DNA from 3 places in the Streptomyces sp. NPDC059355 genome. Region 2 is predicted to be linked to each of the others. Evidence: riboswitches for the same ligand, from Rfam matches in the RefSeq annotation. Region 2 holds a riboswitch; each other region holds the start of a gene.
What was found. Region 2 has a riboswitch for thiamine pyrophosphate ahead of thiO (glycine oxidase ThiO). Riboswitches for the same ligand answer to the same signal wherever they lie in the genome.
Positions count from the first base shown of each region.

Region 1: another riboswitch for thiamine pyrophosphate. It lies ahead of ACFXGI_RS35545 (thiamine ABC transporter substrate binding subunit); the one in region 2 lies ahead of thiO (glycine oxidase ThiO).
Region 3: another riboswitch for thiamine pyrophosphate. It lies ahead of thiC (phosphomethylpyrimidine synthase ThiC); the one in region 2 lies ahead of thiO (glycine oxidase ThiO).

Region 1 covers NZ_JBHYXN010000061.1:18,489-21,756, forward strand. The annotation lists gene ACFXGI_RS35535 (phosphatidate cytidylyltransferase) at 1-155, shown strand, start outside; gene rlmN (23S rRNA (adenine(2503)-C(2))-methyltransferase RlmN) at 316-1,428, shown strand; TPP riboswitch at 1,487-1,596, shown strand; gene ACFXGI_RS35545 (thiamine ABC transporter substrate binding subunit) at 1,682-2,785, shown strand; gene ACFXGI_RS35550 (ABC transporter permease) at 2,827-3,268, shown strand, end outside.
Region 2 covers NZ_JBHYXN010000014.1:11,778-15,045, forward strand. The annotation lists gene ACFXGI_RS15780 (NAD(P)/FAD-dependent oxidoreductase) at 1-1,193, opposite strand, end outside; TPP riboswitch at 1,298-1,410, shown strand; gene thiO (glycine oxidase ThiO) at 1,408-2,625, shown strand; gene thiS (sulfur carrier protein ThiS) at 2,622-2,822, shown strand; gene ACFXGI_RS15795 (thiazole synthase) at 2,828-3,268, shown strand, end outside.
Region 3 covers NZ_JBHYXN010000007.1:125,467-128,734, reverse strand. The annotation lists gene thiC (phosphomethylpyrimidine synthase ThiC) at 1-1,525, opposite strand, end outside; TPP riboswitch at 1,520-1,665, opposite strand; gene ACFXGI_RS09450 (YibE/F family protein) at 1,738-3,147, shown strand; gene ACFXGI_RS09445 (SsgA family sporulation/cell division regulator) at 3,242-3,268, opposite strand, start outside.

The DNA.
Region 1 (3,268 bases), on a different contig from region 2:
ACCTCGGCGAGTCGATGATCAAGCGGGACCTGGGCATCAAGGACATGGGCACGCTGCTCCCGGGCCACGGCGGCATCATGGACCGCCTCGACTCCCTGCTGCCGACCGCCCCGGTCGTGTGGCTGCTGCTCGCCGCCTTCGTCGGCACCGGCTGAAACCGGGCTCCGCGGCTTCCGGCCGACGGGCGGTTCACCAGGGCAACCCCGCTGAGCTGGGACGACGTACGTCTGAAGGCTTTGGGTGGGTCCGGGCGGTTACTCTTGAAGGGCGCGCTGCTTCTGCGGCGCGCCTTTCGTCTTACGAGGAGTACCAGCCATGGCCCGCCCTGTCCCGGGAGAGCTCACCTTCGTCGCCCCTCGCGGGGTCAAGAAGCCGCCCCGGCATCTCGCCGACCTCACCCCCGAGGAGCGTCGCGAGGCGGTCGCCGCGATCGGCGAGAAGCCCTTCCGGGCCAAGCAGCTCTCGCAGCACTACTTCGCCCGGTACGCGCACGACCCGGCCGAGTGGACCGACATCCCGGCGGGCTCGCGCGAGAAGCTCCGCGACGAGCTGCTGCCGGACCTGATGAGCGTCATCCGCCACATCTCGTGCGACGACGACACCACGCGCAAGACCCTGTGGAAGCTGCACGACGGCACGCTCGTCGAGTCCGTGCTGATGCGCTACCCCGACCGGGTCACCATGTGCATCTCCTCGCAGGCCGGCTGCGGCATGAACTGCCCGTTCTGCGCCACCGGCCAGGCGGGCCTGGACCGCAACCTGTCCACCGCCGAGATCGTCCACCAGATCGTCGACGGCATGCGCGCGCTGCGCGACGGCGAGGTCCCCGGCGGCCCGGCCCGGCTGTCCAACATCGTCTTCATGGGCATGGGCGAGCCGCTGGCCAACTACAAGCGGGTCGTCGGCGCCATCCGCCGCCTCACCGACCCCGAGCCCGACGGCCTGGGCCTGTCGCAGCGCGGCATCACCGTCTCCACCGTCGGCCTGGTCCCGGCGATGCTGCGCTTCGCCGACGAGGGCTTCAAGTGCCGCCTCGCGGTCTCGCTGCACGCCCCGGACGACGAGCTGCGCGACACCCTCGTCCCCGTGAACACCCGCTGGAAGGTCCGCGAGGTCCTCGACGCGGCCTGGGAGTACGCCGAGAAGTCCGGCCGCCGGATCTCCATCGAGTACGCCCTGATCCGCGACATCAACGACCAGGCCTGGCGCGGTGACCTCCTCGGCAGGCTGCTCAAGGGCAAGCGCGTCCACGTCAACCTGATCCCGCTGAACCCGACGCCGGGCTCGAAGTGGACCGCCTCGCGTCCCGAGGACGAGAAGGCCTTCGTCGAGGCCATCGCCCGCCACGGCGTGCCGGTGACCGTACGGGACACCCGTGGCCAGGAGATCGACGGCGCGTGCGGCCAGCTGGCGGCCTCGGAGCGCTAACCTGCGGTTTCCGCGGGCCCGATTCGGCCACGGGGTACCCTGTGGCCGAACCAATTGCATATTCCGACAGGGGAGCGCCACAGCGCTGAGAGTGCGGTAACCGTCATCCGCAGACCCTCTGAACCTCGCCCCGGTCATTCGGGGTAGGAAGTTCGGTCATCACTCAAGCTGTTGCGCCCTGCCCGGCGACCGCTCGCACTGAGCGCCGGGCAGGGCCGCGTCTTCTCCTGGTCATCCCAGGAGGAATTCACCAGTGAGCACCACCAAGAAGTTCGCGGGCGCGGCGCTCGCGGCCGCGCTCGGCGTCGCCACGCTCAGCGCCTGCGGCGGCGGCGACGCCAAGGACAAGTCCGCGGGCGGTTCCGGCGAGGCGCCGAAGTCCAAGACGGTCACGCTCGTCTCGCACGACTCCTTCAACGTGACCGACACGGTCCTCAAGGAGTTCGAGCAGCAGAGCGGCTACACCGTCAAGGTCCTGAAGTCCGGGGACGCGGGCGCCGCCCTCAACCAGGAGATCCTCACCAAGGGCTCCCCGCGGGGCGACGTCTTCTTCGGTGTGGACAACACGCTGCTCTCGCGCGCCCTCGACAACGGCATCTTCACGCCGTACGAGGTCAAGGGCCTCGCGGACGTGAAGCCCGAGTACGTGCTCGACAAGGAGCACCGGGTCACGCCCGTCGACTCCGGCGACATCTGCGTCAACTACGACAAGGCGTACTTCGCCGACAAGAAGATCGCCCCGCCGCAGACGCTGGACGACCTGGTCAAGCCGGAGTACAAGAACCTGCTGGTCACCGAGAACGCGGCGACCTCCTCGCCGGGCCTCGGCTTCCTGCTCGCCTCCGTCGGCAAGTACGGCGAGGAGGGCTGGAAGGACTACTGGAGCAAGCTCAAGGCCAACGGCGTCGAGGTCGTCGACGGCTGGGAGCAGGCCTACAACGAGCGCTTCTCCGGCTCCGCGGGCGGCAAGAAGGCCAAGGGCGACCGGCCGCTGGTCGTCTCGTACGCCTCCAGCCCGCCGGTCGAGGTCCTTTACGGCGAGCCGCAGCCGGCCGAGGCGCCCACGGGCGTGGCCACCGGCACCTGCTTCCGCCAGGTCGAGTTCGCGGGCCTGCTCAAGGGCGCGAAGAACGAGGAGGGCGGCAAGGCGCTCCTCGACTTCCTGGTGAGCAAGAAGTTCCAGGAGGACATGCCGCTCCAGATGTTCGTGAACCCGGTGGTGAAGGACGCCAAGCTGCCGGAGCTGTTCACGAAGCACGGCGTGGTCGTCGAGAAGCCCGAGAACGTCGCTCCCGAGACCATCGCCAAGAACCGTGAGCAGTGGGTCAAGGCATGGTCCTCGCTCGTCGTGAAGTAGGACGCGAGAGCGCACGCGGTACGGCCGTCCGGCTCCTGCTGATGGCCGTGCCGCTCGCCTTCTTCGGGGTGTTCTTCGCGTATCCGGTGGCCGCGATCGTCGGCCGCGGGATCAAGACCGACGAGGGCTGGCAGTTCGGGCGGATCGGCGAGGTGCTGACCCGCCCCGACATCGCCGATGTGCTCTGGTTCACCACCTGGCAGGCGTTCGCCTCCACGGTGCTCACGCTCCTGATCGCACTCCCGGGCGCGTACGTCTTCGCGCGCTTCGAGTTCCCCGGCAAACAGCTGCTGCGGGCGGTGGTCACGGTCCCGTTCGTACTGCCGACGGTGGTGGTCGGCACCGCCTTCCTGGCGCTGGTCGGGCGGGGCGGACTGCTGGACGAGCTGTGGGGCGTCCGGCTGGACACCACCGTGTGGGCGATCCTCCTCGCGCACGTCTTCTTCAACTACGCCGTCGTCGTACGGACGGTCGGCGGGCTCT
Region 2 (3,268 bases):
GCGGAGTCGGCGACCTTGGCCGGGTCCACCGGGGTACCCGCCTCGATCAGCTTCCGCCCCTGCGCCAGGTCCCGCGGCCGGCCCACCGCCAGGACCGCGGCCAGCGCCCCGTCCCGGAGCCAGCACACCGACCAGCCCGCCTCGGCGGGGTCCCCGCGCCACACCAGCTCGTCGGCGCCCGCGTGGTGCCCCGCGTACTGCACGAAGCGCCCGAACTGCTCCGACCAGAAGTACGGCACCGGGTCGTACACCTGCAGCGCGCTCCCTGCCACGATGTTCGCCGCGACCACCCGCGGCCCCTGCAGGGCGTTGTCCCAGTGGTGCACCAGCAGTCGCGCCCCGTAGCGGGCCGACGGGAACGAGGCGCAGTCGCCGACCGCGTACACCCCGGGCAGGGTGGTCCTCAGGTACTCGTCCGCCGTGACCGCGCCCTCCGGCCCGAGCTCGACCCCCGAGTCCGCGAGCCACCGGGTCGCCGGCCGGGCCCCGATGCCCACCACCACCGCTCCCGCCGGCAGCTCCCGCCCGTCCGCGAGCAGGACCCGCCCGGACTCCACCGAGGAGACCTTGGCTCCGGTCAGCAGGGCGGCCCCGGCCTCCTCGTACCAGTGGGCCATGGGGGCCGCGACCTCCGCGGGCAGCGCCCCGGCCAGCACCCGGTCCGCCGCCTCGACCACGGTCACCGTGCAGCCCACCTCGCGCGCGGCCGTGGCGAACTCGGCGCCGATCCAGCCCGCTCCGACCACCACGGTCGCCGGCGTCCGGGCCAGCACCGGCCGCAGCCGGGCCGCGTCGTCCAGGGTGCGCAGCAGGTGCACGCCGGGGACGCCCTCGGCCCCGGGCAGGGTCAGCGGTTCGGCGCCGGTCGCCAGGACCAGGACCTCGTACGGAACCGGTCCCGCCTCGGTGTCCAGCTCGCGCTCGGCGGCCCGCAGCCCGGTGACCTCCACCCCGAGCCGGAGCACGACGCCGAGCCCCTCGAAGTCCACGTCGAACGCGGAGTCCTCGGCCTTGCCGAGCAGCACCGCCTTCGACAGCGGAGGCCGGTCGTACGGCTGGTGGGGCTCGGCGCCCAGCAGGGTGATCGGGCCGCGCCACCCCTGCTCCCGCAGCGCGACCGCGGTCTGCACTCCGGCCATTCCGGCGCCGACGATGACGACGCCGCTCTGAGTCTGTTCCGTCTGCTCGCTCACGGCGCCCAGCCTAGCGATCTGATGGCACGTCAGGAACAGTGGCCCGGCGCGGCGGCCGGGGAGGCAGCCTTACCCGCCCCCGGCGGCGGGGTTAGGCTGGCGCCCGTACCTATCGCGGGAGTCCGGGCGGACCGGGCTGAGAGGGAGGCTGAGCGGCCTCCGACCGTACGAACCTGATCCGGGTCATGCCGGCGAAGGGAGGGGCTGGACGCCCATGCACTCATCTCGAAAGGGATCCGACGCGGGATCCACAGGGTCCACCGGATCCACCGGATCCGCAGGGTCCGACGTCCTCGTCATCGGGGGCGGGATCATCGGCCTGGTCACCGCCTGGCGGGCGGCCCGGCACGGGCTGCGGACCGTACTCGCCGATCCCGCGCCCGGCGGTGGCGCGGCGCAGGTCGCGGCGGGCATGCTCGCCGCCGTCACGGAGCTGCACTACGGCGAGGAGACCCTCCTCGGGCTCAACCTCGCCTCCGCCGCCCGCTACCCGGAGTTCGCCGCCGAGCTGGCCGAGGCCAGCGGCGGGACGGACATCGGATACCGGGCCTGCGGCACGCTCGCCGTCGCCCTCGACGCCGACGACCGGCTTCACCTGCGCGAGCTGCACGCCCTCCAGCGCCGCTGCGGCCTGGAGTCCGAGTGGCTCACCGGCCGCGAGTGCCGCCGCCTTGAGCCGATGCTGGCCCCGGGCGTACGGGGCGGCCTGCGCGTGGACGGGGACCACCAGGTCGATCCGCGCCGGCTGGCGGCCGCGCTGCTGGCCGCCTGCGAGGGCGCCGGCGTGGAGATCCGCCGGGCGGCCGCGGAGCGGCTGCTGACCGCGGCCGACAGGGCCGTCGGCGTACGGCTCGACGACGGTACGGAGCTGCGCGCCGACCAGGTGGTCCTGGCCGCGGGCTCGCTCAGCGGCCGGCTGGCCGGCGTACCGGCGCAGGTGCTGCCGCCCGTACGGCCGGTGAAGGGACAGGTGCTGAGGCTCGCGGTGCCGCGGGCGTACGCGCCGTTCCTGTCGCGGACGGTACGGGCGGTGGTGCGCGGCAGCCACGTGTACCTGGTGCCGCGGGAGAACGGCGAGCTCGTCATCGGGGCCACCAGCGAGGAACTCGGCTGGGACACGACGGTCACCGCGGGCGGGGTGTACGAACTCCTTCGCGACGCACACGAATTGGTGCCCGGCATCACCGAACTGCCGCTGACCGAGACCCGGGCCGGGCTGCGGCCCGGATCCCCGGACAACGCCCCGCTGCTGGGCCCGACCGACCTGCCCGGCCTGCACCTGGCCACCGGGCACTACCGCAACGGGGTACTGCTGACCCCGCTCACCGGCGACGTGATGGCACAGCTGCTGACCACCGGCACGCTGCCCGAGATCGCCCGCCCGTTCAGCCCGCGCCGGTTCTCCACCGCACGTCAGGAGTCGTACGCATGACCATCTCCGTCAACGGCGAGCCGCGCGAGATCGCGGCCGGCACCACGCTCGACGCGGTGGTCGCCGCCTTGACCGCGGCCCCGACCGGGGTCGCGGCCGCACTGAACGAGACCGTGGTCCCGCGCCGCCAGTGGCCGCTGACGGCGGTGGGCGAGGGTGACCGGGTCGAGGTCCTCACCGCGGTGCAGGGGGGCTGAGCGCGATGGCGGACGACGCTTTCGAGCTGGGCGGCCGGACCTTCTCGTCCCGTCTGATCATGGGGACGGGCGGGGCGCCGAGCCTGGACATCCTGGAACGGGCGCTGGTCGCGTCCGGCACGGAGCTCACGACGGTGGCGATGCGGCGGCTGGACCCGACGGTGCAGGGCTCCGTCCTGTCGGTGCTGACGCGCCTGGGCATCTCCGTACTCCCCAACACGGCGGGGTGCTTCACGGCGGGCGAGGCGGTGCTGACGGCGCGCCTCGCACGGGAGGCGCTGGGCACGGACTGGATCAAGCTGGAGGTCGTGGCGGACGAGCGGACGCTGCTGCCGGACGGGGTGGAGCTGCTGGACGCGGCGGAGACGCTGGTCGACGAGGGCTTCACGGTGCTGCCCTACACGAACGACGACCCGGTGCTGGCGCGCAAGCTGGAGGACGTGGGC
Region 3 (3,268 bases), on a different contig from region 2:
GGAACTCGAAGCGCGCGTCCGACAGGGCGTCGTCCCACTCCTGGGCACCCGGGTGGCCCTTGGCGAGGTCCGCCGCGTGCGCAGCGATCTTGTACGTGATGACGCCGGTCTTCACGTCGTCGCGGTTGGGCAGGCCCAGGTGCTCCTTCGGCGTGACGTAGCAGAGCATCGCGGTGCCCCACCAGGCGATCATCGCGGCGCCGATGCCCGAGGTGATGTGGTCGTACGCCGGGGCGACGTCCGTGGTCAGCGGGCCGAGCGTGTAGAACGGCGCCTCCTCGCAGATCTCCTGCTGGAGGTCGATGTTCTCCTTGATCTTGTGCATCGGGACGTGGCCCGGGCCCTCGATCATGGTCTGCACGTTGTGCCGCTTGGCGATCGTGTTCAGCTCGCCCAGCGTCTTCAGCTCCGCGAACTGCGCCGCGTCGTTGGCGTCGGCGATGGAGCCGGGGCGCAGGCCGTCGCCCAGCGAGTACGTGACGTCGTACGTCGCGAGGATCTCGCAGAGCTCCTCGAAGTTCGTGTAGAGGAAGTTCTCCTTGTGGTGCGCGAGACACCAGGCAGCCATGATCGAGCCGCCGCGGGAGACGATGCCGGTCTTGCGGCGGGCGGTCAGCGGCACGTACGGCAGCAGCACGCCGGCGTGGACCGTCATGTAGTCGACGCCCTGCTCGGCCTGCTCGATGACCGTGTCCTTGTAGATCTCCCAGGTCAGGTCCTCGGCGCGGCCGTCGACCTTCTCCAGCGCCTGGTACAGCGGCACGGTGCCGATCGGAACCGGGGAGTTGCGCAGCACCCACTCGCGAGTGGTGTGGATGTTGCGGCCGGTCGAGAGGTCCATGACCGTGTCGGCGCCCCATTTGGTGGCCCAGGTCATCTTGTCGACCTCCTCCTCGATGGAGGAGGTGACCGCGGAATTGCCGATGTTGGCGTTGACCTTCACCAGGAACCGCTTGCCGATGATCATCGGCTCGATCTCCGGGTGGTTCACGTTCGCGGGAAGCACCGCGCGACCCGCGGCGATCTCCTCGCGGACGACCTCGGGGGAGACGTTCTCGCGGATCGCGACGTACTCCATCTCCGGGGTGATCTCGCCGCGGCGGGCGTACGCGAGCTGCGTGACGGCGGCGCCGCCACGGCCTCGGCGGGGCTGACGCGGGCGGCCCGGGAAGACCGCGTCGAGGTTCTTGAGGCCACCGCGCGGCGAGGTGTGCTTGATGCCGTCGTCCTCGGGCCGCACCGGCCGGCCCGCGTACTCCTCGGTGTCGCCGCGGCTGATGATCCAGTTCTCGCGCAGCGCGGCCAGGCCACGCCGTACGTCGGTCTCGATCTGCGGGTCGGTGTACGGCCCGGACGTGTCGTAGAGCGTCACGTCCTTGCCGTTGGTGAGGTGGACCTGGCGGACCGGAACCCGGAGGTCGGGCCGGGAGCCTGCCAGGTATCCCTTGTGCCAGCCGGGCTGGCGCTCGGTCTGGCCGTCGGCGTCCTGGCTGACGGCAGGCGTGCGTGCGTCCTGAATGGTCATGAGACCTGATCTCCCTACGCCGGCATTACCCGGTAACAGGTTCGGCGGTCGACGCAGCCTCTTCCCGTACGCATATGTGCTGCGCGTACGGTGATCAGCGCCCTCTCAGCCCGGTGCTCCGAGCTCCCGCGTTGTGCAAAGGTGCCCCCACGCTAGCGTCATTTGTGGCGTGCTGAACAGTGGGCCCCCTCAACTCTTGCGATGATCTGCCGGTGAAGTCCTCGCCGCAGCCTCCCTCCGCGCCCACCGAGCCCCCGGGTCACGCCGACCACGCACACGTGGGCCGCGGGCATGACCACGAGCATGACCAGAGCCCATCCCAGGGCCACTCCCACGGTCATTCCCACGGCCACGGACCGGCGGCTCCCGTCTCGAAGCACCTGCGCAAGGTCATCGCCGCGGTCCTGATCCCCTTCGCCGTCGCCGTCTTCGTCGGCATGGTGGTGCTCTGGCCGGGCGGCGCCCCTGCCCACGAGCGCTCCGGGGTCGGCTTCGACCGGCAGACCCAGCAGGGCAAGGTCGTCGCGCTCGAACAGGTCGACTGCAAATCGGTGAACGCCTCGCAGGTGCCGACCACGGGAAGCGTCTCCACTCCGGAGGGCCGCGAGGCCCGGGCCCAGCAGACCGGTGACTGCAAGAAGGCCACCGTCGAGGTCGCCACCGGGCCGGACAAGGGCCGCACGTTCGTCGAGATCGTGCAGCCGGGAGCGCCACGACAGTTGGAGAACGGCCAGGAGGTGGTCGTCGCGTACGCGCCGGACGCGCCCCGGGACCTCCAGTACTCCGTGGTCGACGTGAACCGCAAACTTCCCCTGGCGGTGCTGGCCGGCATCTTCGCGGTGGCCGTGGTCGTCGTCGGGCGGATGCGAGGCCTGTTCGCGCTGATCGCGCTGGTGGTCAGCTTCGGCGTGCTGACCCTCTTCATCCTCCCGGCGATCCTGCAGGGCTCGAACCCGCTGGTCGTCGCGGTCGTCGGGGCCAGCGCGATCATGCTCATCGCGCTCTACATGTGCCATGGCCTGAGCGCCCGTACGTCCGTCGCCGTCCTGGGCACGCTCGTCTCGCTGCTGCTGATCGGGCTGCTCGGCTCGGTGTTCGTCGACTGGGCGTTCCTCAGCGGCAACACCGACGACAACACGGGGCTGATCCACGGGCTCTACCCGGACATCGACATGAGCGGTCTGCTGCTCGCGGGCGTGATCATCGGATCACTGGGTGTGCTCGACGATGTGACGGTCACCCAGACATCGGCGGTCTGGGAACTCCACCAGGCCGATTCGTCGATGGGGTCCCGCGCCTTGTACCGGGCGGCCATTCGGATCGGCCGCGACCACATCGCCTCGGTGGTGAACACCCTGGTGCTGGCCTACGCGGGCGCGGCGCTTCCGCTGCTGCTGCTGTTCTCGATCGCGAACAGCAGCATGGGCTCGGTGGCCAACAGCGAGCTGGTCGCGGAGGAGATCGTACGGACCCTCGTCGGGTCGATCGGCCTGGTGGCCTCGGTCCCGGTGACCACCGCGCTCGCCGCGCTGGTGGTCTCCGCCGACCGGCCGGGATCACCGGCCGGAACGGCGGCTTCTGGGCCGGTCCGCGGCGGCCGGGGGCGGCGGCGCAAGCGCTGAGCGACCCGGGGGGCTCGGGGGCCCGGGGCGACTCGGCTCGTACGGTCCGCCCGGCTCGCGCGGTCGGCCTGATCGGCTCTTCCGGTCGGGCCGCTCAGCCCGCGTTCTGCTCGTTCTGCTG